DNA from 4 places in the Streptomyces sp. NPDC127108 genome. Region 1 is predicted to be linked to each of the others. Evidence: riboswitches for the same ligand, from Rfam matches in the RefSeq annotation. Region 1 holds a riboswitch; each other region holds the start of a gene.

Region 1 (7,038 bases):
CAGGCCGTGGCCGCGCCGAGGTGCGCCACGTGGTCGATGCGGTGCGCGTGCAGGCAGATGCCCTTGACGAGCGCGACATGGGTCTCGTACGCGGCGACGATGCCGCGCAGCAGATCGGCGCCGGAGCGGCCGGTGTGCTGGGCGACGGCGAGCAGCGGCGGGATGTTGTCGCCGGGGTGGGAGTAGTCCGCCGCCAAGTACGTGTCGTGGAAGTCGAGTTCGCGCACGGCCGTGCCGTTCGCCCAGGCCGCCCACGCCGGTGCGACCCGGGCCCGGCCGCCGAAGACGCTGGCGCCGGCGGTGGCCGCCGGGTGGGCGGCGGCCTGGGCGCGGGCCACGGCGACCGGCCGGCGCAGCAGCGAGGCCAGGGCGACGGCGGCGTTGTCGATCACGCGGTTGACGGCCATGGCGGCGGCCGCCGGGTCCAGGTCGGCGGCCTCCTGGGTGCCGGTGGCGACGGTGGCGAGCTTCCAGGCCAACTGGTCCTCGCGGGGCAGCCGGTCGGCGCTGGGGTGGACGCGTACCTGATGGTCGATCACGGGACTCCTCGCGATGTGCGGCTGAGCGGACCGCCCCGACCCGGGGCGGTCTTGCCTTCCGCACCGATCATTCCCACCCGGAGGCCCGTGGGCGACGGCTCCAACCTGTGAAATCCGTACCGCCGGGGGCTGTGAAACTGCGAATTCTGCGAAAGATGCGGATGGTAACTTCGCAACGAAGGACCGATCGGGCGCCGCCCTCGGGGAAGGAGCGCAGCACTCATGGCACGGCCTCCCGCACGGAAGATCTACGCGCACGCCAAGCTGCGCAGGCTGCGCGCCGAGCGCGGCATGAACCAGGTCGAGCTGGCCCGCTCGCTCGGCATCTCGACGAGCTACCTCAACCAGATAGAGCACAGCCAGCGTCCGCTGACCGCCCCGGTCCTGCTGCGCATCGCCGAAGTGCTCGGCGTGGACCCCGAGTTCTTCTCGGAGGCGGCGGAGGAACGCCTCGCCACCGATCTGCGGGCCGCCCTCGGCGACGAGGCCACCGGTGTGTCCGCCGCCGCGGAGGAGGCCGTCGAGGTGGCCCGCGACCACCCCGAGGTGGCCCGCGCCCTGGTGGCCCTGCACCATCGCTACCGTGACGCCGCCGAGCAGGTCGCCGCCCTGGCCTCGGCCGACGCGCCCGGCGTCGCCCTGCCCCCGGCCGAACCGCACGACGAGGTGCGCGACTTCTTCTACGCCCACCACAACCACTTCGAACCGCTCGACAGCGCGGCGGAGAGCGCGGCGCGGGAGTGGGGTCTTGTGTCGGCCCACTCGGCCACCGACATCCTGGGGCGGCGTCTGGCCGACCGCCATCACGTCACGGTGGTGCGGGCGGCGCCCGAACGCGCGGCGGACGCCCGCCGCTTCGACGCGACGAGCCGCCTGCTGTTCCTGTCGCCCTGGCTGACCGAGGGCCAGCGCGCGTTCCAACTGGCGACGCAGATCGCCCTGTTGGAGTACGGGCCGCTGCTCGACACGCTGGTCGGCGCGGCCGGGCCGACCTCCGCGCAGGCCGCGGCACTGACCCGGATCGGCCTCGCGAACTACTTCGCCGGTGCCCTGCTCATGCCGTACACGGCCTTCCTCGCCGCCGCCGAGGAGCTGCGCTACGACATCGAGCTGCTCCAGGCGCGGTTCGGCGTCGGCTTCGAGACGGTCTGCCACCGCCTCAGTACCCTCCAGCGTTCCGGGCGGCGCGGGGTGCCCTTCTCGTTCCTGCGCGTGGACCGCGCCGGGAACGTCTCCAAGCGGCAGTCCGCCACCGACTTCCACTTCTCCCGGCTCGGCGGCACCTGCCCGCTGTGGACGGTGTACGAGGCGTTCTCCGCCCCCGGCCGGATCCTCACCCAGGTCGCCGAAATGCCCGACGGCAAGCGCTACTTCTGGGTGGCCCGCACGGTCACCCGGGGCGGCGCGGGACACCATGCGCCGCGCGCCGAGTTCGCCGTCGCCCTGGGCTGCGAACTGCGCCACGCGCACCGCCTCGTCTACGCCGAGGGCGTCGCACTCGACGACCCGCGCGCGGCGACCCCCATCGGCCTGGGCTGCCGCCTCTGCGAACGCCGCGACTGCGCGCAGCGGGCCCGCCCCCCGGCCGGCGGGCGCCTGGCGGTCGATCCCGACCGGCGGACGTACGTGCCGTATCCGGTGGAGTCGTCGGGCGGCGCCTGACCCGTCAGTCGAGGCCCTGGCGCGCCCTGACCACCGGGTAGGGCACGAAGGTGCTGCTGTTCTCGTCGATCGCCAGGCTCCGGTCCAGCGGGGGGACGGCCCGTTGGGGGCAGTCGGTGCGTTCGCAGAGGCGGCAGCCCATGCCGATGGGGACGGCGGCCGAGGTGTTGTCGAGGTCGAGGCCGTCGGAGTAGACGAGGCGGGAGGCATGGCGGATCTCGCAGCCGAGGCCGATGGCGAAGGTCTTGCCGGGTTCGCCCCAGCCGCCGCGGTGCCGGGTGAGCGCGCGGGCGGTCCACAGGTAGCGCTGCCCGTCCGGCATGGCGGCGACCTGGACGTGGATGCGGCCGGGCGCGGCGAACGCCTCGTACACGTTCCACAGCGGGCAGGTGCCGCCCGCGCGGGAGAAGTGGAACGCGGTGGCGGACTGGCGTTTGGACATGTTGCCCGCCCGGTCGACCCGGACGAAGGAGAAGGGCACGCCGCGCAGCCGGGGCCGCTGCAGGGTGCTGAGGCGGTGGCAGATCGTCTCGTAGCCGAGCCCGAAGTGGTCGCAGAGCCGCTCGATGTCGTAGCGGAACTCCTCCGCGGCGGCGTGGAAGCGGCGGTAGGGCAGGATCAGCGCGGCGGCGAAGTAGTTGGCGATGCCGATGCGGGCCAGCGGCCAGGCCGCGGAGTCCGGCGCGAAGTCCTCCGAGGCGAGGGCGGAGACCTGGTCCGTGTGTTCCAGGAGCGCGAGCTGGGTGGCCATGCGGAACGCCTGCTGGCCGGGGCGGAGGCGGCCGGAGAGGTGCAGGACGCGGGCTGCCGGGTCGTAGTGGTGCAGGAGCTCGTCGGAGTCCGCGGCGAGGCGCACGCCGTGGCGTTCGCCGAGCCGTGCGGACAGGGCACGGACGACCTCGCCGGGGCGGATGCCTATCTCCTCCGCGAACTGCTCGGCGGCGAGGTCGACGTCGTGCAGGTAGTTCTGGCGCCGGTAGAAGAACTCGCGGATCTCCTCGTGGGCGGAGCGCGGCTGCGCCACCGGTCCCGGCCCCCGGCCCTCCGCCGCTTCGGCGAGCTGCTCGGTGAGGCGCTGGTTGCGGCGGCCGAGGTCCACCAGGAGCGTGGCCACGGCGGGCATGCGGGAGGCGAGGTCCGAGAGGTCGGACGCCGACACCTGGCCGGTGGAGACCTCGCCGGTGAGGGCGTCCCGCAGGTCGGCGACCAGCCTGCTCGTGTCGCGTTCGGAGAAGAAGCCCGGGTCGACGCCGAACGCCTCGGTCAGGCGCAGCAGGACCGGCACGGTGAGCGGGCGGGAGTCGTGCTCCATCTGGTTCAGATAGCTCGGCGAGATGGCGAGGGTCCTGGCCAGGTCGGCCTGGCTCATACGGCGTTCCTCGCGCAGCCTTCGCAGTCGCGCTCCGGCGTACGTCTTGCTCACTCGTGGCTCCCGTCCGGCCCGTCGGTCATGCCCGCGATCGTAGTCACGCGAACCCTCCCCACGGGCCTTAACAGAGTTGGCAGAACCGCCGGAGAAGATTCGCAGAAGTTGGCACCCCTCCTCGGTTGCTGGCACTGAGTGCCGATGCCACAGTCGAACTGCGGCTCGCCGGACTCCGTCGGGCGAAGCGGAACCGGGGCACCAACTCATGCCCTGACGTCGGAGATCCCGGCCCACTCCGCCCGACTCGGCAGCATTGCTCACCTGTCCACCTACGGATCCGGCGGGCCGCACCTCAGATAGGTCAGGCACTCAGTGCCAGATGTTCGCACAGTTCACGAATCTCCGGGAGACGGTCATGGCACAGGCAGGGACGACGACGGCGACGGCCGAGGAGCTCGCGCGGCGGTGGGCGACCGACCCGCGGTGGCAGGGGATCGAGCGCACCTACAGCGCCGCGGACGTCGTGCGGCTCTCCGGCAGCGTCCGCGAGGAGCACACCCTGGCCCGGCGCGGCGCCGAGCGGCTCTGGCGCCAACTGCACGACCTCGACTACGTGCACGCCCTCGGCGCGCTGACCGGCGGGCAGGCGGTGCAGCAGGTCAAGGCGGGGCTGCAGGCGATCTACCTGTCCGGCTGGCAGGTGGCCGCCGACGCCAACCAGGCCGGGCACACCTACCCCGACCAGTCGCTCTATCCGGCCAACTCCGTTCCGCAGGTGGTCCGTCGGATCAACAACGCGCTGCTGCGCGCCGACCAGATCGCCACCAGCGAGGGCGACTCCGCCGTGGACTGGCTGGCCCCGATCGTGGCCGACGCGGAGGCCGGGTTCGGCGGCCCGCTGAACGCCTTCGAGCTGACCAAGGCGATGATCGCGGCGGGCGCGGCCGGCATCCACTACGAGGACCAGCTCGCCTCGGAGAAGAAGTGCGGCCACCTCGGCGGCAAGGTCCTCGTCCCCACCGCCCAGCACGTCCGCACCCTCAACGCGGCCCGCCTGGCGGCCGACATCGCCGATGTGCCGACCCTGATCGTCGCCCGCACCGACGCGCTCGCCGCCAACCTCCTCACCAGCGACGTCGACGAGCGCGACGCCGAGTTCGTGACCGGCGAGCGGACCGCCGAGGGCTTCTACCGCGTCCGGGCCGGCATGGCCCCCGTCATCGCGCGCGGACTCGCCTACGCCCCGTACGCCGACCTCATCTGGGTCGAGACCGGCACCCCCGACCTCGCCCAGGCCCGCGAGTTCGCCGAGGCGATCCACGCCGAGCACCCCGACCAGATGCTGGCCTACAACTGCTCGCCGTCCTTCAACTGGAAGGCCGCGCTCGACGACGACCAGATCGCCAAGTTCCAGCGCGAACTGGGCGCCATGGGCTACAAGTTCCAGTTCATCACCCTGGCCGGATTCCACTCCCTCAACCACGGCATGTTCGACCTCGCCCGCGGCTACGCCGACCACGGCATGACCGCGTACGTGGACCTCCAGGAGAAGGAGTTCGCCGCCCAGGAGCACGGCTTCACCGCCGTCAAGCACCAGCGCGAGGTCGGCACCGGCTACTTCGACCTCGTGTCCACCGCGGTCAACCCGGCCTCCTCCACCACCGCCCTGGCCGGCTCCACCGAGGAGGAGCAGTTCCACTAGGGTCCGCCGGGCCGGGCCGTTCGGGCGCACGCCCAAACGGCCCCCGCCCGTGTCTCATCTCACGTTCCGGAATGTGAACACCGCTGCCCAGGAGCGCGTCCACCCTCTAACCTGACGCGTGCAGCTGGTTCGCCCTGTCCGCCAGGCAGGCGCGTCGTAAGAGGGAACCCGGTGGGAATCCGGGACTGCCCCGCAGCGGTGAGCGGGAACGACCGCCGTCACACGCACTGGGTCCGATGAACGGGGCCTGGGAAGCGACGGCCAGTAGGTGTCTGCCCCGGCAGACGTGCCCGCGAGTCCGAAGACCTGCCCGTTGCCCGTACGCGACCGATCGCGTGCGGACATCCCGGTGACCTCGTGGGCGGGTCGGCGTACATACCAGACGGAACACCCTGCCAGTGGCGTGCGTGGTGTCCGTCTCGTTCGTCATCCCTTCGCGTCCGTGTCCCGTCCCGGGATTCTCAGGAGTCATCTCGCGAAGGAGATTTCCGTGACAGCGAAGTCCGCAGCCGCGGCAGCACGGGCCACCGTGTACGGCTACCCCCGTCAGGGCGCAGGCCGTGAACTCAAGAAGGCGATCGAGGGGTACTGGAAGGGCCGCGTCACCGCCGACGCCCTCCGGGAGACCGCGAAGGAGCTGCGCCGCTCCACCTGGCAGCGCCTGGCGGCGGCCGGTGTCCACGAGGTGCCGACCGGTGACTTCTCGTACTACGACCACGTCCTGGACACCAGTGTCATGGTCGGCGCCGTCCCCCGGCGGCACCGCTCCGCCGTCGCCGCCGACCCCCTCGACGGCTACTTCGCCATGGCCCGCGGCACCCAGGACGTCGCGCCGCTCGAGATGACCAAGTGGTTCGACACCAACTACCACTACCTGGTGCCGGAGCTCGGCCCCGACACCGTCTTCAGCGCCGACTCCACCCAGCAGGTCGCCGAGCTCAAGGAGGCCCTCGCGCTCGGCCTCGCCGCCCGCCCGGTCCTCGTCGGCCCCGTCACATATCTGCTGCTCGCCAAGCCCGCGCCCGGCGTGGCCGCGGACTTCGAGCCGCTGACGCTCCTCGACCGGCTCCTTCCCGTGTACGCCGAGGTCCTCGCGGACCTGCGCGCGGCCGGCGCCGAGTGGGTGCAGCTCGACGAGCCCGCCCTGGTCCAGGACCGCACCCCGGCCGACCTCAACGCCGCCGAGCGCGCCTACCGCGACCTCGGCGCCCTCACCGACCGGCCGAAGCTGCTCGTCGCCTCCTACTTCGACCGGCTCGGCGACGCCCTGCCGGTCCTGGCGAAGGCCCCGATCGACGGCCTCGCCCTGGACTTCACCGACGCGGCCGCCGCCAACCTCGACGCGCTCGCCGCGGTGGGCGGACTGCCCGGCAAGCGCCTCGTCGCCGGTGTCGTCAACGGCCGCAACATCTGGATCAACGACCTGGAGAAGTCCCTGGCCACCCTGGGGACGCTCCTGGGCCTCGCCGACCGGGTCGACGTCGCCGCCTCCTGCTCGCTCCTGCACGTCCCGATCGACGCGGCGGCCGAGCGGGACATCGACCCGCAGATCCTGCGCTGGCTCGCGTTCGCCCAGCAGAAGACCGGCGAGATCGTCACCCTGGCCAAGGGCCTCGCGCAGGGCACCGACACCATCGCCGCCGAACTCGCCGCCAACCGGGCCGACCTGGCCTCCCGCGCCGGTTCCGCGATCACCCACGACCCGGCCGTCCGGGCCAGGGCCGCGGCCGTCACCGACGCCGACGGCCGCCGCTCGCAGCCGTACACCG
Region 2 (7,038 bases), on a different contig from region 1:
GTCGCGCACGAGCTTCTCGATGCCGTACTCGGTCAGGTAGCCGTAGCCGCCGTGCAGTTGCAGGGCACGGTCGGCGACCGAGTGGCCGGTGTCGGTGGCGAACTGCTTGGCCATGGCGCACAGTTGGGGCGCCTGCGGGTCGCCCGCGTCGAGGGCCTGGGCGGCCTGGCGGACCAGGGCGCGGGCCGCGGTCAGCTCGGTCGCCATGTCGGCGAGCTTGAACTGGAGCGCCTGGGCGTCCAGGAGCCGGGCTCCGAACGCCTCGCGGTCGGCGAGGTAGCCGAGGCTGCGGTCGAGGGCGCTGCGGGCGCCGCCGAGCGAGCAGGCGGCGATGCCGAGGCGGCCGCCGTTGAGGCCGTTCATGGCGATGCGGAAGCCGTTGCCCTCGCCGCCGAGCAGCCGGTCGGCGGACAGCCGCACCCCGTCGAGGATCACCTGCCGGGTGGGCTGGGCGTTCCAGCCCATCTTCTGTTCGTTCGGGCCGAAGGACAGGCCTTCGTCGTCGCGCTCGACGACGAAGGCGGAGACGCCGCCGGGACCGCTGTCGCCCGTGCGGGCCATCACGATGTACACGTGCGAGGCACCGGCGCCGGAGATGAACTGCTTGACGCCGTTCAGGACGTAGGTGTCGCCGTCGCGTTCGGCGCGGGTGCTGAGCGCGGCGGCGTCGGAGCCCGCGCCGGGCTCGGTGAGGCAGTAGCTGCCGAGCCAGTCCATAGACGTCAACGACCCGAGCCAGCGGGCGCGTTGGGACTCGTCGCCGTACCGGTCGATCATCCAGGCGACCATGTTGTGGATGGAGAGGTAGCCCGCGATGGACGGGCAGCCGGAGGCGAGGGCCTCGAAGACGAGGACGCCGTCGGCGCGGGTGAGCCCGGAGCCGCCCGCGTCCTCGGCGACGTACATCCCGCCGAGCCCGAGGTCCGCGGCCTTGCGCAGCACCTCCACCGGGAAGTGCTTCTCCTGGTCCCAGGAGAGGGCGTGCGGGGCGAGGTGCTCCTGGGCGAAGTCGAGGGTGGTCTCGACGATGGCGAGCTGGTCCTCGGTGAGCAGTGAGCTGGTCACGGCGGTCACCCCATCGTCGGGATGGTGAAGCTCGCGCCCTCCTTGGCCCCGGAGGGCCAGCGCGAGGTGACGGTCTTGGTGCGGGTGTAGAAGCGGATGGAGTCCGGTCCGTGCTGGTTGAGGTCGCCGAAGCCGGAGCGCTTCCAGCCGCCGAAGGTGTGGTACGCGACGGGTACCGGGATGGGGACGTTGACGCCGACCATGCCGGTGTCGACGCGGCGGGTGAAGTCGCGGGCGGTGTCGCCGTCGCGGGTGAAGAGCGCGACGCCGTTGCCGTAGGGGTGCTCGGTGGGCAGCCGCAGCGCTTCCTCGTAGTCGGCGGCGCGGACGACGGACAGGACCGGGCCGAAGATCTCCTCCTGGTAGATCCGCATGTCCGGGGTGACGCGGTCGAAGAGCGAGGCGCCCGCGAAGAAGCCGCCCTCGTGCCCGGGCAGCTTGAAGTCCCGGCCGTCGACGACGAGTTCGGCGCCCTCCTCGACGCCGAGGTCGACGTAGGAGCGGACGCGGTCGAGGGCGTCGCGGCTCACCAGGGGGCCGAAGTCGGCCTCGGGGTCGTCGGAGCGGCCGATCCGCAGCGCGCCGATGCGGTCCTTGAGGCGGGCCACCAGGGCGTCGGCGGTGGCCTCGCCGACCGGCACGGCCACGGAGATCGCCATGCAGCGCTCGCCCGCCGAGCCGTAACCGGCGCCGATCAGCGCGTCCACGGCCTGGTCGAGGTCCGCGTCCGGCATCACGATCATGTGGTTCTTGGCGCCGCCGAAGCACTGGGCGCGCTTGCCGTGGGCGGCGGCGGTGGCGTAGATGTGCGCGGCGATCGGCGTGGAGCCGACGAAGCCGAGCGCCTCGACGCGCGGGTCCTCCAGGAGGGTGTCGACGGATTCCTTGCCGCCGTTGACGACGTTCAGGACGCCCGGCGGCAGGCCCGCCTCGAGGAAGAGCTCGGCGAGGCGCAACGGCACGGACGGGTCGCGCTCGGACGGCTTGAGGATGAAGGAGTTGCCGCAGGCGATGGCGGGCGCGGCCTTCCACAGGGGGATCATCGCGGGGAAGTTGAACGGCGTGATGCCCGCGACGACGCCGATGGGGCGGCGCAGCGAGTGCACGTCGATGCCGGTCCCGGCGTTGTCGGTGAACTCGCCCTTGAGCAGGTGCGGGATGCCCGCGGCGAACTCCACGACCTCGAGGCCGCGCTGGAGGTCGCCGTGCGCGTCGGCGACGGTCTTGCCGTGCTCGGCCGACAACATCCGGGCCAGCGACTCGCGTTCGCCCTCGACGATCCGCAGGAACCGCAGCAGGACGCGGGCGCGGCGCTGCGGGTTCCACTCGCCCCACTCGCGCTGCGCCTCGGCCGCGTCGGTGATGGCCGCCTCGGTCTCCGCGCGGTTCGCGAGCGGGACGCGGGCCTGTATCTCGCCGGTGTTCGGGTCGTACACGTCGGCCAGCGCGCCCGATGTTCCCGGGATGTGCTTGCCGCCGATGAAGTGGGTCAGTTCACGGACCATGGGGGCCTGCTCTTTCGTCAGGTGGGATCCGGGGACGGGCGCGTCCGACCGGCCGTCGGCGGCGTGCGCGGGCATGCCGGATCGACGGACGGAAGAAGGGGACGCGAACGGCCGGGGGCCGTCAGACAGCGGGGGTTGTCGCTCGCATCGCCGGATCACCAGGGTCGTGGGTGCACACCGGGGCCATGCGTGTCTGCTCCATCCTCGTGGACAACACGGAACACCCCACGGCCGGTATCCTGACTCCCGGATCAGCGCCCGTTCTCCCGCCTTCCCAACGGACTTCTCCGTCAGTGGCGTTGTCTCACGCGAGAACGCACTCCCCGGTCACAGTGGCGGGACCGTGCCGGATTCACACCGGCTTCCCTGCACCGCGGGCTTGTCCACGAACATATACTTGGACGTCCTAGTAAGTCCACACCCGACTGCGCGACCGGCAGGGTTCCGTCATCATCTGACGGTCCGCCACCTCCGCGCGCGACCCGCCGACGCGCCCCCTTGTTTCGTGTACATGACACGCGCAGACTCGTTCCTGCCACGGGACTCGGATGCGGGGGACACAGTGGAACGACTGGGAACGACGGACCCGGAGGAAGTCGGGCAGTACCGGACCATCGCGGAGCTGGGCCGGGGCGGTATGGGACGCGTACTGCTCGGCAGCGCGCCGGACGGCACCCTCGTGGCGCTGAAGCAGGTGCACCAGGAACTCGTCGAGGACGACGGTTTCCGGGCCCGGTTCCGCCGCGAGGTGGACGCCTCCCGCAAGGTGTCCGGGGCGTACACCTCGGCGGTGATCGACGCCGACGCCGACGCGCCGGAACCGTGGCTGACGTCGGAGTTCGTGCCGGGCCCCTCCCTCCAGGAAGCGGTGACGGCCGTCGGCACCCTGCCGGAGGAGGCAGTGCTGCGCATGGCCGTGGGGCTGGCCTCCGCCCTGCGCGACATCCACCGGGCGGGCCTGGTGCACCGGGACCTCAAACCGTCCAACGTGCTCCTCGCCGACGACGGCCCGCGGGTCATCGACTTCGGCGTCGCGCGGGCGACCGACGGCGAGGGCACCACGGAACTCACCCGTTCGGGCTGGCTGGTCGGCTCCCCCGGCTTCATGTCCCCGGAGCAGGCCGAGGGGCTGCCGCCCGGCCCGGCCGGCGATGTGTTCTCCCTGGGCACGGTGCTGGTCATGGCCTGCACGGGCACCTGCCCGTTCGTCGGCCCCTCCGTCCCGCAGACCCTGTACAACGTGGTGCACACGGAGCCCGACCTCAGCGGGCTCCCGGCCAGGATCCGCCCCGTCGTCGCCCGCTGCCTGGCCAAGGACCCGAACGACCGGCCGACCCCGGCCCAGCTCCTCGACGGCCTCGGGCAGCTCACCCCGGCGGCGCGCCCCTGGCCCCTGGAAGTGCACGAGCTGATCGCCGCGCAACAGGCCGAGATCGCCCGGCTCCGGGAGGAGCTGGCCCGCAGGGAAGCCGAACAGGAGGCCGCGGCCCCCGCGACGGAGTCCCCGGCCGGTCCGGGGCACCCCGCCCCGCCGTCCGATTCCGCCCCGTCCCCCCGGAAGTGGCCGCTCGCCGTGGGAGCGCTCGTCGCGGCGACCGTGGGGGCCGTCCTCGTCACCCTCCTCTTCGACCCCGGGGGCGACAGCGACACGGACACCACTTCCCGGCCGCCGCGAGCCACCCCCACGGTCCAGGAGTCGGCCACCGTCCCGGCCTCGGAGCGGCCTCGGCAATCGGCCGGGGCATCGGCCACGCCGCCCGCCCCCGAACCCTCGGAGGCCGCCGAGCCCTCGCCCCGGGTGCCGACGACGGCCGAGGCCCGGCCCAGCACGCGCCCCGCGGCGATCGTCACCTGTGGGGGCAAGCCGCTGTCCAGACCCGCCATGTTCGTCCTGGCGTGCGGCGACGGCGGGATCGGGCTGAAGAAGCTGAAGTGGTCGGACTGGGGCGAGCCCACCGCTCGCGGCACCGGCCAGGGGTGGGAGCGCGTCTGCGAGCCCACGTGCGCGAACGGCCGGGAGGCCGCGTACCCGGCGACGGTGATCCTCACCGGCCTGACCGGAGGACGCTACACGCTCATGCAGGTCAGAGCCCCGCAGTCCCCCGGCGACCGGGTCGTCGACTACACCCTCGATCCGTACGGGCCGACGCGGCGCCTCTGACCGTCCGCGCGCTCCGGCTTCGCCAATCCCTCAGGACTCCCGTGGCCGGTCCGCCCCTCAGGACCCCCATGCCGTGAACGCGCCCCAGTGCACGGCGGACGCGAAGGGGCGCTCGCCGCCCTCCGCCCGCGCGGCGTAGGGCTCGATCAGGGCCGCCAGATGGGGGTGGGAGTCCGTGTACCGGGTGAGGTCGTCCCACGTCAGCCGACGCAGCCAGCGGCGCGCACGGCGAAGCGCCGGCACCGGGGCCTCGCTGCTTGCGAGGCGTTCGTAGAACCGGGTCATCAGCACGGCGGTCGCGAGGTCGTCCACGAGCCACAGGCTGGTCACCGCGCAGGCCGCCCCCGCCTGGAGGAACCCGGCCGGGAGGCCGAGGAACTCGTCGGGGGCGTCGAGGATCGCGTAGTGGCCGGACTGGCAGGCGCTGGCCACCGTAAGGCGGCAGCCGGGCAGTTGGTGCCGGACGAGCGCGTCCATGTCGAGCCTGCCGTCGGCGAGCGCGAGCGAGCCGCCCTCGAACCCGGCGCTCCCGTGACAGCTCAGGTGCAGGTACGAGGCCTCGGCGAGGTGCGAGAGCACCCAGTCGACGGTGGCCTCGTCCCCCACCGCGCAGCTCGCCTCGCCCCAGGACGCGAACAGGGCGCGGATCTCGGCGAGTTCGGTCCGGCTGCCCGGCAGTGAACCGTCGGGGTCGGTGACGGCCACCAGGTGCGGCGGCCCCTCCGGCGGGCGTCCGGAGCGGGCGCGGGTGGCCGCGTAGACGCTCGCGGACGGGGAGACGGTCAGGGTGCCGACGTCGTCGAGCACCTCGTCCGTGCCGGACCCGAGCGGCACGGCGTGCAGCGGTACGAGTCCCAGGAGGCCGGTCGGCACCACGACGGCCTCGCCCCGTGGGTCCTCGGCGAGGAGCCGCGCCAGAGGCCGCACGAGCGGCTCCAGGGCGAGGAGGCGGTCCAGGGCCTCCGGGAGCCTGCGGCGGTAGGTCAGCCGCGGGGCCTGCTGAACGAGCCACAGGCCCGGGGTGTCGTCGTCCGGGTTGTCCAGGTCCATCATCAGGAGCCGGGTCACGGTGATGCTGGTGACCTCGGGGACGGTCACCGCCCGCACGGCGGACCCGTCGGCGGGGACCGTCAGGACATAGCTGCCCCAGGGGGCATTGACCAGGTAGGCGAGCGGCAGTCCGCCCGCGGCGCGGACGATGTCCCGCAGTTCGGTGGTGCGCAGGAAGTCCTCGAAGCCGGGGATGCCCCGGATCTCGTCGACGACGGTGCGCACGGCGCGTTCGGCCTCGGCCTGTTCCCGCACGGCGGGGGCGAGCCCGCCCGGCGTCATGTCCGACGCGTGCGTGACGGCGGACGCGTAGCGTGTCCGCGCGACGCGGTAACGGTCCGCCATGACGGAGTCGACGCGTTCGAGTGCCGCCAGGTCCACCGCACCCCGGCCGGTCACCACCGACAGCTCGCAGGCCAGTCCGCGCTCCAGCGCTTCGACGGCCCGCTCGGGGGCACCGGCCCGCGCCAGCAGGAAGGCGGTCCAGCGGGCAAGCCGGTCGACCTGGACCAGTACGCCGCGGCGGCTCGCGGCCGTGACCTGGGCGTCGAAGAGCGCGTTCACTGCCGTCTGCATGTCCGAGGCCACGTCGGCGGCCTCCTGCCAGCGCTCCGCCTCGGCGTGGGAGTTGAGCAGCTCGCGGGCGATGCTGAGGTGCAGGGTCGGTGCGACCGCGGGCGGTGTCGCGGCGAGCGCGTCCTGGCGCAGCCGGATGCTCCCGGCGTTGTCCGGGCCGTCGATGTGGTCGCCCGCCTGGGCCAGCAGCCAGGCGATGCGACCGGTGTTGAGGAGGCCGGGTCGCGCCCTGCTCAGGTCGAGCGCCGCGGTGGCCGCCGCCCGGGCACCGTGCGCGTCGACGGGGTCGGCGGAGAGCAGCAGGTGGGCCAGGTTGCACTGCATCTGCGCCCACAGGAGGGGGTCGTCGTCCGGGTCGAGATGGTGGAGGGCGTCGCGGTAGCACCGCTCGGCCCGGCCCGCGTCGTCCGGTCCGTCGCGGCGGGAGAGCAGCAGGCCCAGATTGACCAGGGAGTAGGCCCAGTCGACCGGGGAGCGCTCCGGGGACCGTTCCTCCAGTCCGGCCGTGATGCGGTCAATGCCGAGGGTGAGGTCGGTGGCGTCGCCCCCGGGCCGTTCGGCGAGGAGCAGTCCGTAGTTGGTCTGGACGAGGGCCCAGTGCTCGGGGTGCTCGCTCCGGTCCAGGGCGCTCGCGCGGGCCAGCAGGTCGCGGGCCGCCTCCCACACCTCGAGCTGGTCGCC
Region 3 (7,038 bases), on a different contig from region 1:
ACCGGCAGGGGTAGTCGAAGACCGCCCCCGGCTCAGTCCTGCCGGTAGTGGCGGGGCGTCCACACGATCTGCCGTCCGTCGCCCCGCTGCTCCCAGCGGGTCCGGGAGGACCCGACGAGCAGGATCGTGCGCATGTCGACCTCGGCCGGATCGAGATCGATGAGCCGCACGGTGCGTACGCTCTCGGCCGGGCCGCCGACATCACGGGCCAACACCACCGGAGTGTCCGGCGCGCGGTGCTCCAGAAGCACTTCGCGAGCCTTGCCGACCTGCCAGGTCCGGCTGCGGGAACCGGGGTTGTACAGCGCGAGCACCAGGTCCGCCGAGGCGGCCGCCCGCAGCCGTTCCGCGATGACCTCCCACGGCTTGAGCCGGTCCGAGAGCGATATCGCGGCGTAGTCGTGGCCCAGCGGCGCGCCCGCGCGGGCGGCGGCCGCGTTGGCCGCGGTCACCCCGGGCAGCACCCGCACCGGCAGGTCCGCGTACTCCTCCTGCGACGCCACCTCCAGGACGGCCGTCGCCATGGCGAAGACGCCCGGATCGCCGCCGGAGACCACGGCGACGCGTCGGCCGCGCCGGGCCAGGTCCAGGGCGAACTCGGCGCGCTCCGACTCGACCTTGTTGTCGGAGCCGTGGCGCACCTGCCCCGGGCGGACCGGCACCCGGTCCAGGTAGGTGGTGTAGCCGACCAGGTCGTCGGCGGCGGCCAGCACCCCGCGCGTCTCGGGCGTGAGCCACAGCGGCCCGGCGGGTCCGGTGCCGACCACGGCCACCTCGCCGGTGTCCGGGGCGCGTTCGGGCCGCGGTGCGCCGATCCTGCTGGGCAGGACCGCGACCGCGAAGTACGGCACGGAACCGGCGTCGACCGCGGCCAGCTCGTCGACGCGCTCGCCGGTCATGGTGGCGCGCTCGACGTAGTGGGCCTCGGGCAGCCGTCCGGACGCGTCGAAGGCACGGCGCACCGAGGGGAAGGTACGGCCCAGCTTCATCACCACGGCGGCGTCGGTGGCGGCGAGGCGAGCGGTCAGCTCCTCCTCAGGCAGGGTGCCGGGCAGGATGGTCAGCACCTCCTCGCCCTCGGCGAGCGGGGTGCCGAGCCGGGCGGCCGCGGCGCTGACGGAGGTGACTCCGGGGACCACTTCGGTGCGGTAGCGATCGGCGAGGCGCTTGTGCATGTGCATGTACGAGCCGTAGAAGAGCGGGTCGCCCTCGGCCAGTACCGCGACCGTGCGGCCGGCGTCGAGGTGCGCGGCCAGGCGGGCGGCCGCCTCGGCGTAGAAGTCCTCCATGGCGCCCCGGTAGCCGCCGGGGTGGTCCGTGGTCTCCGTCGTGACGGGGTAGACCAGGGCCTCTTCGATGTGGTCGGCGCGGATGTGCTTCGCCGCGATGGACCGCGCGATGGACCGTCCGTGCCGGGCGCTGTGATAGGCGACGACGTCGGCCTCGGCGATGATCTCCACCGCGCGCAGGGTCATCAGGCTCGGATCGCCGGGGCCGAGCCCGACCCCGTACAGGCGACCCGTCTTGTGCTCGCTCACGCTCACTCTTCCTCACTGGCGATCGCGTTGAGGGCGGCCGCCGCGATGGCGCTTCCGCCCCTGCGGCCCCGCACGATCAGATGCTCCAGGCCGGACGGGTGCGCGGCCAGGGCGTCCTTGGACTCCGCGGCACCGACGAATCCGACCGGTACGCCGATGACGGCGGCGGGACGCGGGGCGCCCTCCTCGATCATTTCGAGCAGGCGGAACAGGGCGGTGGGCGCGTTGCCGACGGCGACGACCGCACCCTCCATCCGGTCGCGCCACAGTTCGAGGGCGGCGGCGCTGCGGGTGGTGCCGAGCTCGGCCGCGAGGGCGGGCACCGTCGGGTCGGACAGCGTGCACACCACGTCGTTGTCCGCGGGCAGCCGCTTGCGGGTGACGCCGCTGGCGACCATGGCCACGTCGCACAGGATGGGTGCGCCCGCGCGCAGTGCCTCGCGGGCACGGGCCACCACGTCCGGCGTGAAAGCGAGGTCGCGTACGAGGTCGACCATGCCGCAGGCGTGGATCATCCGGACCGCGACCTGACTCACGTCGGCGGGCAGGTCCGCCAGGTCCGCCTCCGCGCGGATCGTGGCGAAGGACTGGCGGTAGATCGCCGGTCCGTCCTTCTCGTACTCGTGCACGGTGCGTTCGCTCTCTTGATAGGGCATGGAACAGTCAGGTGTCGCGATGTCGTTCATACGGTGTCAGCGGCGGGCCGTGGCCACCGCGGCGGCCAGTGCGCGGGAGCCACCCGGGACGTCCACCGGGCCGTGGCGTTCCCCGTCCCGCGTGAGGGAGATCCGGTGCCCGTCGGGAGTGGCGACCACGTCGACCCACTCACCGCGGGGGTGCCCGCACCGGCGCTCGCACCCGGACCAGTACACGGGCAGCGCCCCCACGGCACCCAACGCGGCCGTCGCCTCGGCCCGCACATCGGCCAGCGACCGCCCACAGCCGGGCCGGCCGATACAGGCTCCCACGCCGGTCCAGGGCGAGTAGGGGCCGCCGATCAGGCCGACGGCGCACAGCGCGTCCAGGAGGTCCGCGGCCTGCCGTTGCCCGACTCCGGGGACGACGACCCCGCGCCACGGGGTCAGCCGCAGCTCGCCGCTTCCCTGGTGGCGAGCGGTGGCCGTCAGGGTCTGCCACTGTGCCGTGCTGACGCGTCCCAAGGGCAGCCCGACGGACAGCGCGGCCTCGTCCGGCGGGCCGGACACCACGCCGAGGGCGGGAGCGCCCGAGCCCTGTGGGCGGGCCGGGCCCGCGGTCACGGTGGTGTCGAGCCCGGCCTGCCGCAGGCGTCCGACGACCGTGCCGAGGAGGGAGTCGGCGTCGCCGGGCAGGTCCGCCACCCGCCAGGCGCCCGAGTCGGCTGCCTCCTCCAGGAAGGTCTCGGCGGCGCTCAGGGCGGCTTGTGGCGCTTGCGCGCCAGGGATCAGAACCGCGCCCTTTGCGGCACCGATCCGCAGGAGCGCGTGATCGTCGCCGCGTGCCAGCAGGGTCACGTCGGCGCCGAGCGCGTCCACGTCGCCGCGGCCGTCGTCGAGCGCGAACAGGAACCGGCCGGACAGCCCGGCGGCCGCGTCGCTGTCGCACAGCAGTCGGTCCAGGGCGAGCAGCCAGCCACGGATGTCCCTCTCCCCCCGGCCGTCGAGCCCGGACAGAGGGGAGGCCACGATGTTCCGGGCCCGCTCGTGACGTGCCGAGGGCAACAGCCCGGAATCGCCAAGGAGCCGGGCCAGTTCGCCCCCGCAGTCCGGACCAAGGCCGCGGAGCTGGACGTTGCCGCGCGAAGTGAGATGCAGCTCACCGTCCCCCAGCCGCCCGGCCGCCTCCTGGAGGGCGTCCGCCTGCGCCACGGTGAGCACACCGCCGGGTACCCGGACACGTGCCAGTGCCCCGTCGTCCGCCCGGTGCAGCCGCAGCGTTCCGGGGCAGGCATCACCGCGGTCCCGGGCAGACGCGTCCCCCGGGACTGGGGGCGGGATGGCCGATGGGAGCATGGCGGCGAGCATAGCGACCCGTCACCACAGGTCCGTAGGCCCCTGGCAGCCAGGTGCCCCTTACTATGCCTACCGACGGGCCGTACGGCCCGTGGTCGCCAAAGACGGCGACAAGGGGAGGAAGCCCGGTGTGATTCCGGCGCGGTCCCGCCACTGTGAGCCCGGTCGTACCGGCAGGGCGAGTCAGGAACTCCCTTCCCCGCACCCTCGGCCTCGTTCGAGCAGGGGAGACCCACTGCGACACCACCCGGGGCGTGGACACCCCGAGGAAGGCCCGACGCCGCATGATCGTGCTCCTGTCGACGTCCGACACCGACCTGCTCAGCGCCCGTGCCGCAAGCGGGCCGGTCGCCTACCGCTACGCGAACCCCTCCCGGCTTCCGCTGCAGGACCTTCCGCAACTCCTCGACGGCGCCGACCTGGTCGTCGTGCGTCTCCTCGGCGGTGTGCGCGCCTGGCAGGACGGCCTCGACCAAGTCCTCGCGACCGGGCGCCCCGTCGTCGTCCTCACCGGCGAACAGGCCCCCGACGCCCAGCTGATGGCAGCGTCGACCGTCCCCATCGGCATCGCCGCCGAGGCCCACGCCTATCTGGCGCACGGCGGCCCCGGCAACCTGGAGCAACTGGCCAGGTTCCTCTCCGACACCGTCCTGCTCACCGGCCACGGCTTCGAACCGCCCGCTCCCGCACCGTCCTGGGGACCGCTGGAGCGTACCGGCCGTCAGGTCGAGGGACCGACCGTCGCGGTGCTCTACTACCGCGCCCACCACATGAGCGGCAACACCGCGTTCATCGAGTCCCTGTGCCGCGCGATCGAGGACGCGGGCGCCCGCCCGCTGCCGCTGTACGTCGCCTCGCTGCGCACCCCCGAACCCGAACTCGTCGACGCGCTGGGCGCCGCCGACGCCATCGTGACCACGGTCCTCGCGGCAGGCGGCACGCGGCCCGCCGAGGCCTCGGCGGGCGGCGACGACGAGTCCTGGGACGCCGGAGCCCTCAGCGGCCTCGACGTACCCATCCTCCAGGCCCTCTGCCTCACCAGCTCGCGCACCGACTGGGAAGGCAACGACGAGGGCGTCTCCCCGCTGGACGCCGCCAGCCAGATCGCGGTCCCCGAGTTCGACGGCCGTCTGATCACCGTGCCGTTCTCGTTCAAGGAGATCGACGAGGACGGACTTCCCGCCTACGTCGCCGACGACGAGCGCGCGGCGCGCGTGGCGGGCGTCGCCGTACGGCACGCGCGGCTGCGCCACATCCCGGCCGCCGACAAGCGGATCGCGCTGGTCCTGTCCGCGTATCCGACGAAGCACTCCCGGATCGGCAACGCGGTCGGCCTCGACACCCCCGCCAGCGCCGTGGCGCTGCTGCGCCGACTCCAGGGCGAGGGCTACGACTTCGGCACCGAGGAGGTGCCCGGCCTCGTGTCCGGTGACGGCGACGAACTGATCCGCGCCCTGATCGAGGCGGGCGGCCACGACCAGGAGTGGCTCACCGAGGAGCAGCTGGCCCGGAACCCGGTCCGGATCCCGGCGGCCGACTACCGCCGCTGGTACGCCACGCTTCCCGCCGAGCTCCGCGCGTCCGTCGAGGAGCACTGGGGTGCCGCGCCCGGCGAGATGTTCGTCGATCGCTCCCGCAACCCGGAGGGCGACATCGTCCTGGCCGCCCTGCGCCGCGGGAACCTGCTCATCCTCATCCAGCCGCCGCGGGGCTTCGGCGAGAACCCGATCGCGATCTACCACGACCCCGATCTGCCGCCCTCGCACCACTACTTGGCCGCGTACCGCTGGATCGCCGCCTCCGCCGACGACAACGGCTTCGGCGCCGACGCGATGATCCACCTCGGCAAGCACGGCAATCTGGAGTGGCTGCCCGGCAAGAACGCGGGGCTCTCCGCCGCCTGTGGCCCCGACGCGGCCCTCGGCGATCTGCCGCTGATCTACCCGTTCCTGGTCAACGACCCGGGCGAGGGCACACAGGCCAAGCGCCGCGTCCACGCCACCCTCGTGGACCATCTCGTACCGCCGATGGCCCGCGCCGACAGCTACGGCGACATCGCGCGCCTCGAACAACTCCTCGACGAGCACGCCCAGATCGCCGCGATGGACCCGGCGAAGCTCCCGGCGATCCGCGCCCAGATCTGGACCCTGATCCAGGCGGCCAAGCTCGACCACGACCTGGGGATCGAGGACCGTCCCGAGGACGAGGGCTTCGACGAGTTCATCATGCATCTCGACGGCTGGCTCTGTGAGATCAAGGACGCCCAGATCCGCGACGGCCTGCACGTCCTCGGCGGCGCCCCGTCCGGCGCCGACCGTGTGAACCTGGTCCTCGCCATCCTGCGCGCCCGCCAGATCTGGGGCGGCACGGCCTCCCTGCCCGGCCTGCGCGAGGCGCTGGGCCTGGACGAGTCGGCGGCCACCCGCACCAGCGCCGACGCGGTCGAGGAGCAGGCCCGCGCGCTGGTCCAGGCGATGGAGGACGCCGACTGGGACCTGGATGCCGTGGCGAAGGTGGCCCACGGGCACCCGCGGGCCGTGGCCGACATCCTCGACTTCGCCGCCCGCGAGGTCGTGCCCCGCCTGGCCGCCACCACCGACGAACTGGACCACGCCGTCCACGCGTTGGAGGGCGGCTTCGTCCCCGCGGGGCCTTCGGGCTCCCCGCTGCGCGGTCTGGTCAACGTCCTGCCGACCGGCCGCAACTTCTACTCCGTCGACCCCAAGGCGGTGCCGTCGCGCCTCGCCTGGGAGACCGGTCAGGCCCTCGCCGACTCGCTCCTGGAGCGCTACCGCACCGACAACGGCGACTGGCCGACCTCGGTCGGCCTTTCCCTGTGGGGTACGAGCGCGATGCGCACCGCCGGTGACGACGTCGCCGAAGCCCTCGCCCTGCTGGGCATCCGGCCGGTGTGGGACGACGCGTCGCGCCGCGTCACGGGCCTGGAGGCGATCCCCGCGGACGAACTCGGGCGCCCGCGCATCGACGTCACGCTGCGCATCAGTGGCTTCTTCCGCGACGCCTTCCCGCACACCATCGGCCTCCTGGACGACGCGGTCCGCCTCGCGGCGTCGCTCGACGAGCCCGACGACGCGAACTTCGTGCGCGCCCACACCCGGGCCGACCTGGCGGTCCACGGCGACGAACGCCGCGCCACCACCCGCATCTTCGGCTCCCGCCCCGGCACCTACGGCGCGGGCCTGCTCCAGCTCATCGACTCCCGCGACTGGCGCACCGACGCCGACCTCGCCGAGGTGTACACGGTGTGGGGCGGGTACGCGTACGGCCGCGAGCTCGACGGCCGCCCGGCGCGTGCGGAGATGGAGACGGCGTACAAGCGCATCGAGGTCGCGGCGAAGAACACGGACACCCGCGAACACGACATCGCCGACTCGGACGACTACTTCCAGTACCACGGCGGCATGGTCGCCACGGTCCGCGCGCTGAAGGGCAGCGCCCCGGAGGCGTACATCGGCGACTCCACCCGTCCCGAGACGGTCCGCACCCGC
Region 4 (7,038 bases), on a different contig from region 1:
ACACGCCGAGCCGCTTCAGCTCCTGCACCAGGTAGGAGTTGACCTGGAGGAACTCACCGGACAGGGTCTCGCGCTTGAAGAGGTTGGAGACCTGCGGCTCGATGCACTCGTACACGCCCGCGATGGACGCGATGGTGGCGGTCGGCGCGATGGCGAGAAGGAGCGAGTTGCGCATGCCCGTCTCGCCGATACGTTCCCGCAGCGCCGCCCACCGGTCGGGCCAGGTCAGCTCGACGTCGTAGTGGTCGGGGTGCAGGACGCCGCGCGCGGTGCGGGTCTTCTCCCAGGCGGGGAGCGGGCCGTTCCTCTCGGCGAGGTCGGCGGACGCCTCGTACGAAGCGAGCATGATGCGCTCGGCGATCCGGGTGGAGAGGGCGCGCGCCTCGGGCGAGTCGAACGGCAGCTTCAGCTGGAAGAAGACGTCCTGGAGGCCCATCGCGCCCAGGCCCACGGGCCGCCACTTGGCGTTGGAGCGCCCGGCCTGCTCGGTCGGGTAGAAGTTGATGTCCACGACGCGGTCGAGGAAGGTGACGGCCGTGCGCACGGTGGCGTCGAGCCGCTCCCAGTCGATGTCGCCGCTCGCCGTGTCGACGAACGCGCCCAGGTTCACCGAACCCAGGTTGCACACGGCCGTCTCACCGTCGTCCGTGACCTCCAGGATCTCCGTGCAGAGGTTGGAGGAGTGGACGGTGTGGCCCGGCTCGGCGGTCTGGTTGGCGGTGCGGTTGGCGGTGTCCTTGAAGGTCATCCAGCCGTTGCCGGTCTGCGCGAGGGTGCGCATCATGCGGCCGTACAGCTCACGGGCGGGGATGGTCTTCTGCGCGAGACCGGCCGCCTCCGCCTTCTTGTACGCGGCGTCGAACTCCTCGCCCCACAGGTCGACGAGCTCGGGCACGTCGGCGGGGGAGAACAGCGACCACGCCTGGTCGGCGGCCACGCGGCGCATGAACTCGTCGGGGATCCAGTGCGCCAGGTTCAGGTTGTGGGTGCGCCGGGCGTCCTCGCCGGTGTTGTCCCGCAGCTCCAGGAACTCCTCGATGTCGGAGTGCCAGGTCTCCAGGTAGACCGCGGCGGCGCCCTTGCGGCGGCCGCCCTGGTTCACGGCGGCGACGGAGGCGTCGAGCGTCTTCAGGAACGGCACGATGCCGTTGGAGTGCCCGTTGGTGCCGCGGATCAGGGAGCCGCGCGAGCGGATGCGGGAGTACGAGAGCCCGATGCCGCCGGCGTGCTTGGAGAGCCGCGCGACCTGGTGGTAGCGGTCGTAGATGGAGTCCAGCTCGTCGAGCGGCGAGTCGAGGAGGTAGCAGGACGACATCTGCGGGTGCCGGGTGCCGGAGTTGAAGAGCGTCGGCGAGGACGGCAGGTAGTCCAGACGGCTCATCAGGCGGTAGAGCGCGGCGACCTCGTCCAGGGCGCGCTCGGAGGCGTCCTCGGCGAGACCGGCGGCCACGCGCAGCATGAAGTGCTGCGGGGTCTCGACGACCTTGCGGGTGATCGGGTGCCGGAGCAGGTAGCGGCTGTGCAGGGTGCGCAGGCCGAAGTAGCCGAAGCGGCGGTCGGCGCCGTCGGCGAGCGCGGCGTCCACGAGGCCGTCGAGGGCTTCCGCGTGCAGGGTGGTGAACTCGGCGGTGCGGTCCGCGATCAGGCCCTCGCGGTGGCCGACGGCGACGGACTGGGAGAACGACGTGACGCCCTGCGAGGCGGCTTCCTCGCGGATACCGATGGTCAGGAGCCGGGCCGCGAGCTGGGAGTACGCGGGGTCCTCGGAGATGAGCCCGGCGGCCGCCTCGGTCGCCAGCTCCCGCAGCTCCACCTCGTCGGCCTTGGCCGAGCGGCCGCGCAGCGCGGCGGCGGCGACCCGGCCGGGGTCGGCGTCGGGGAGGTCGGCGGTGAGGTCGGTCAGGACGCGCAGCAGGGCGGTCCCCGGTCCGTCGGTGGTCTGCGCGGCCTGCTCGGCCTCGGCCTGCTTGCCGGCCTGCGCCGACTTCTGGGCCTGCGCTGACGCGGGTTCGGCGGGCGCGATGGTCACGTGGTGCTCTCCCTCGCTCGGCTCTGGGCCTTCGAGGGGGCGGGACGGCACGGACGCGCCCGCGCAGGGGCGACTCCGCGTCCACCAACCCATTCCGCGAGGCCCGGACGTCTCTGGCACCGGGACCGGACGGTCCAGGTGCGCTGTCGGCAGGTCGTCGGACTCACCGGCGCATGTTGCGGGCGCGAGCGCACAAATGCGTACCAGTACACCGTTGCGGGACAGTTCCGGACTTGCACCGGATTCCCCTGCGGCGACAGCGAGGACGAGCATACATCTTGTGCTGGCTTTCGGTGCCACCCCTAGATGTTGTGTCGGAGGGTAGCGGCGTTGTCGCGGGACGGGGCGCCCTGAACCTCAACTCGGGGGCGGGGCGTGGCATTCCAAGGGCGCGTCCGGTTGCCGCCCGGGGCCCGCTCGGAGGTGGCCGAGGCCCCGCTCAGAGGCCGCCCAGGCCCCGCTCGGCCGTCACTGCGGCGCCGTTCAGCCGCCCGCGCCCGGCGGGTCCTGGGGTGCGCCGTCGCCGTCGCGTGGGATGTCGCCGCGCTCCACCGGCGCGGCGGGGGAGGTCTTCTTCGGCAGTACGGCGTCCAGCTCGGCCGCGTCCGCGCGATGGGCCTTCTCGGCGGCGGCGCGCAGGGTGTCGCGGTCCACGAGGCCGGGGTCGGCGGAGAGCTGGATGCGCAGGCCGTGCTCGGAGCGGGCGTACTCGTGCCAGGAGCCGGACGCGTCGGTGCTGCCGGACGAGCCGGGGCCCGGCGTGCGGTACCAGCCCTTGCCGTCCTTCTCGCAGCGCTTCGCGGGCGGGTAGAGGCCTCGGCAGGACTTGTCGTCGACGGTGCCCCGCTCCACGCCGACCTTGATCTGTGCGCCCCCCTCCTTCGCCACGTACACCGCCTGGAAGCCGTCGTCCCCGAGGACGCCCACGGACTGCTCCGCCAGTGTGAACCCGTCGGCCTCGGTCACGTACACGTGCGCCGTCCGGGTCTGGGCGGCGCGGGCGCGGTCCTCCAGCTCGGCGCGGGAGGGCGTCGATCCGGCGGCGGAGCCCGGGTGCTCGGAGCCGCAGCCGGTGAGGGCCAGGGGCGCGAGCAGCAGCAGGGCGGCGGGGAGCAGGAGGCGAGGGCGCGGCATGGGCCCATTCTTTCGTACGCCGGTTCGGGGCCGGAGGCGGCACGGCGAAGGCCGCCGCGTCCCGAACGGAACGCGGCGGCCTCCAGGGTGGGCGGGAGCCCGGGACGTCAGTGCCCGGCGCCCACCTTCGGCAGTTCCACCGCCACGCCCTTGTCGCCGGCGTCCGCGGTGTAGTCCTCCGGGGACGTCTCGTCGACGCCGTCGGGGGCGCCCACGGCCTTCAGGACGAAGGTGAGGACGACGGTCACGACGACGTTCAGGACGAAGGCCGTCAGGCCGATGTAGCCGATCTCACCGATGCCCGGGATCTCCTTGGACGAGCCGCCGAAGTGCTTCTGCGTCGGCGAGGCGACCCCGTACGCGGCGACCGTCCCGTAGACCATGCCGACCGCCCATCCGGCGAGCAGCGCCCACCGGTGGAACCAGCGCGTGAACAGGCCGCCGACGAGCGCGGGCATGGTCTGCAGGATCCAGATGCCACCGAGCAGCTGGAAGTTGATGGCGACGGTCTTGTCCATGGTGAGGACGAAGGCGAGCGCGCCCACCTTCACCAGGAGCGAGACCAGCTTGGAGACCTTCGTCTCCTGGGCGGGTGTCGCGTCGGGCCTGATGAAGTCCTTGTAGATGTTGCGGGTGAAGAGATTCGCGGCCGCGATGGACATGATGGCGGCCGGGACGAGCGCGCCGATGCCGATGGCCGCGAAGGCGACGCCCGTGAACCAGTCCGGGAACATGTCCTCGAACAGCTGCGGGATCGCCAACTGCCCGTTCTCGACCTTCACCCCGGCCGCGATCGCCATGAACCCGAGCAGCGCGAGCAGTCCGAGCATCAGCGAGTACAGCGGCAGGATGGTGGTGTTGCGGCGGATCACGTCGCGGCTGCGCGAGGAGAGCGTCGCGGTGATCGAGTGCGGGTACATGAAGAGGGCGAGCGCGGAGCCGAGGGCCAGGGTCGCGTACGTCCAGGTGCCCGCTTCGCCCGGCACGAGGGAGCCGACGGGTTTGCCGGTGGCCTCGTTCGTCGCGGAGAACTTCTCGTTGGCCGCGCTGAAGATGTCGTCGAACCCGCCGAGCTTGATCGGGATGTAGATGATGGCCACCACGATCACGATGTAGATCAGGGTGTCCTTCACGAACGCGATCAGCGCGGGCGCCCGCAGACCGGACGAGTAGGTGTACGCGGCCAGCACGCCGAAGGCGATGAGCAGCGGCAGGTCCTTGATGAACCAGTTGGTGTCCTCGCCGCCGCCGACGCCCATCACGTCGAGGACGGCCTGGATGCCGACCAGTTGGAGCGCGATGTACGGCATCGTCGCGAGGATGCCGGTGACCGCCACGGCCAGCGAGAGCCCCTTGGACCCGAAGCGGCCCCGGACGAAGTCCGACGTCGTCACGTACCCGTGCTTGTGCGAGACCGACCAGAGCCGCGGCAGGAAGGTGAAGATCAGCGGGTAGACGAGGATGGTGTACGGCACGGCGAAGAAGCCGGCCGCGCCCGCCGCGTAGATCGCCGCGGGGACGGCCACGAAGGTGTACGCGGTGTAGAGGTCGCCGCCGAGCAGGAACCAGGTCACCCAGGTCCCGAACGACCGGCCGCCCAGGCCCCATTCGTCGAGGCTCTGCTCGTTCTCGGCCTTGCGCCAGCGGGACGCCAGGAAGCCCATGACGGTGACCGCGAGGAAGAAGAAGATGAAGACGGCGAGCGCGACGCCGTTCACGCCGTCGTTCACCGGGACGCACCTTCCTTGAGGGCCTTGCGGGCCCGCTGGTCACGCTGCCACAGCTGGTAGGCGATCATCGTGAGCGCGGTCGAGATCAGCACCCACAGCATCTGGTACCAGTAGAAGAACGGGATCCCGATGAAGGTCGGGTCGGCCTTCGCGTACGAACTCACCCAGAGCATGGCCACGAAGGGCGCCACGAGGCAGAGGGCGATGACCACGCGGACCGGCGTGACCACCGGCTGTCTCACTTCAGGCGCAACTGGCACTTCAGGCGCATCTGACATACCGCGGCTCCGTTCCCTCACTTATCCCGTTCTTAACGTGCGGGAAATCTAAGTCAGAGATCTCGCGGCATGGAACCCCCGTCCGTATAACGGACGGGTACCGGAAGTGCCGTCGTGCCTGCTCAGCAGCAGCGGAAGCCCTGTCTGGGGTCCGACTCCTGCCGGTCCGTCCGCATCCGCTCGAACGCGCGGCGGCTCGGCACGACGGCGTCCGGATGATCTTTGCGGATGTGCGCCACGTACCGCTCGTACGCGGACTCGTCGGTCAACTCCCTTACGTACCAACGGAGTCCGCGCAGCGCACGCAGGAGCGGACCGCTCATGACGAGCCCGCGGTTTCCCGCTCCCCGGCCGACGCCAGTTCCGCCTTCTCCTCCTTCGTGGCGAAAAGACCGGCGGGCGCGACCGTCTTGGACTCCACGAACGGCGCCTCGCTCAGCTTCGAGGAGAGCGGATCGCGGATGTGGCGGACGCAGATGCGGAGCGCGTCGGCGATCACGATCACGATGAGGAGCGCGAGCGCCGCCGAAAGGACGCCGTCCACGGTGGAGTTGGTGACGACGGTGTGCATGTCGTCCATCGACTTGGCGGGCGGCAGGACCTTGCCGTCGTCGATGGCGTCCTGGTAGATCGAGCGCTGCTTGAAGAAGCCGACGCGCGGGTCGCTGGAGAACACCTTCTGCCAGCTCGCGGTGAGCGTCACCGTCGCGTCCCAGACCAGCGGGATCCCGGTGATCCAGGCCCACTTGAGACGGCCGGACTTCACCAGGAGGGTGGTGCAGACGGCGAGGGCGACGGCCGCGAGCAGCTGGTTGGCGATGCCGAAGATCGGGAAGAGCTGGTTGATGCCGCCGAGCGGCTCGTGCACGCCGACCCAGAGGAAGTAGCCCCACAGGCCGGTCACGGCGGCGCTGGTGAGGACGAGGCCGGGCTTCCAGCTGATGTTCTTGAAGGGCTTGTAGACGTTGCCCAGCATGTCCTGGAGCATGAAGCGGCCCACGCGCGTGCCCGCGTCGAGCGCCGTGAGGATGAACAGCGCCTCGAACATGATCGCGAAGTGATACCAGAAGGCCTTCAGGGAGCCGCCGGTGACCTTGGAGAAGATCTCCGAGACGCCGATCGCGAGGGTGGGCGCACCACCGGTGCGCGAGAGCAGCGAACTCTCCTCCACGTTCTTGGCGGCCTGCGCCAAGTCCTCGGGGGAGATGGTGTATCCGAAGCCCGCGACGGCCTTCGACGCCTCCTGCACGGTGTCGCCGACCACGCCCGCGGGCGCGTTCATCGCGAAGTAGAGGCCCGGGTCGATGATCGACGCGGCCACCAGGGCCATGATCGCCACCGCCGACTCCATCAGCATGGAGCCGTAGCCGATCATCCGGACCTGCGTCTCCTTCTGGATCATCTTCGGCGTCGTACCGGAGGAGATCAGGGAGTGGAAGCCGGAGAGCGCGCCGCACGCGATGGTGATGAACACGAACGGGAAGAGCGAGCCCGCGAAGACCGGACCGTCGCCGCGCGAGGCGAAGTCGGTGACCGGGTCCATCTTCAGCGTCGGCAGCGCGATGAGCACGCCGAGCGCGAGCAGCACGATGGTGCCGATCTTCATGAACGTCGACAGGTAGTCGCGCGGCGCGAGCAGCATCCACACCGGCAGGATCGAGGCGATGAAGCCGTACGCCACCAGCCAGATCACCAGCGTCGACGGCGCGAGCGTGAACGCCTCCGCCCAGGAGGACTCCGCCACCCAGCGCCCCGCGATCAGCGCGAAGAGCAGCAGCGCGACCCCGATGAGCGAGACCTCGCTGACCCGTCCCGGCCGCAGGATCCGCAGGTAGAAGCCCATGAACAGGGCGATCGGGATGGTCAT

Evidence for each region. A riboswitch is a leader RNA that binds a small molecule or an ion and turns the genes downstream of it on or off. The one in region 1 is predicted to bind cobalamin.
Region 2: another riboswitch for cobalamin. It lies ahead of ACFVHO_RS24480 (CoA-acylating methylmalonate-semialdehyde dehydrogenase); the one in region 1 lies ahead of metE (5-methyltetrahydropteroyltriglutamate--homocysteine S-methyltransferase).
Region 3: another riboswitch for cobalamin. It lies ahead of cobN (cobaltochelatase subunit CobN); the one in region 1 lies ahead of metE (5-methyltetrahydropteroyltriglutamate--homocysteine S-methyltransferase).
Region 4: another riboswitch for cobalamin. It lies ahead of ACFVHO_RS29465 (ribonucleoside-diphosphate reductase subunit alpha); the one in region 1 lies ahead of metE (5-methyltetrahydropteroyltriglutamate--homocysteine S-methyltransferase).

The regions. Positions count from the first base shown of each region.
Region 1 covers NZ_JBHXTE010000086.1:1,083-8,120, reverse strand. The annotation lists gene ACFVHO_RS39840 (MmgE/PrpD family protein) at 1-539, opposite strand, end outside; gene ACFVHO_RS39835 (short-chain fatty acyl-CoA regulator family protein) at 762-2,201, shown strand; gene ACFVHO_RS39830 (short-chain fatty acyl-CoA regulator family protein) at 2,206-3,624, opposite strand; gene aceA (isocitrate lyase) at 3,983-5,269, shown strand; cobalamin riboswitch at 5,378-5,598, shown strand; gene metE (5-methyltetrahydropteroyltriglutamate--homocysteine S-methyltransferase) at 5,760-7,038, shown strand, end outside.
Region 2 covers NZ_JBHXTE010000029.1:45,617-52,654, forward strand. The annotation lists gene ACFVHO_RS24475 (acyl-CoA dehydrogenase family protein) at 1-1,065, opposite strand, end outside; gene ACFVHO_RS24480 (CoA-acylating methylmalonate-semialdehyde dehydrogenase) at 1,071-2,570, opposite strand; cobalamin riboswitch at 2,782-2,961, opposite strand; gene ACFVHO_RS24485 (protein kinase) at 3,133-4,731, shown strand; gene ACFVHO_RS24490 (CHAT domain-containing protein) at 4,789-7,038, opposite strand, start outside.
Region 3 covers NZ_JBHXTE010000015.1:36,539-43,576, reverse strand. The annotation lists gene ACFVHO_RS14710 (precorrin-2 C(20)-methyltransferase) at 33-1,544, opposite strand; gene ACFVHO_RS14705 (precorrin-8X methylmutase) at 1,541-2,167, opposite strand; gene ACFVHO_RS14700 (precorrin-3B synthase) at 2,231-3,541, opposite strand; cobalamin riboswitch at 3,605-3,746, shown strand; gene cobN (cobaltochelatase subunit CobN) at 3,814-7,038, shown strand, end outside.
Region 4 covers NZ_JBHXTE010000040.1:21,421-28,458, forward strand. The annotation lists gene ACFVHO_RS29465 (ribonucleoside-diphosphate reductase subunit alpha) at 1-2,029, opposite strand, end outside; cobalamin riboswitch at 2,160-2,319, opposite strand; gene ACFVHO_RS29470 (hypothetical protein) at 2,513-3,163, opposite strand; gene mctP (monocarboxylate uptake permease MctP) at 3,271-4,893, opposite strand; gene ACFVHO_RS29480 (DUF3311 domain-containing protein) at 4,890-5,171, opposite strand; gene ACFVHO_RS29485 (YbdD/YjiX family protein) at 5,294-5,494, opposite strand; gene ACFVHO_RS29490 (carbon starvation CstA family protein) at 5,491-7,038, opposite strand, start outside.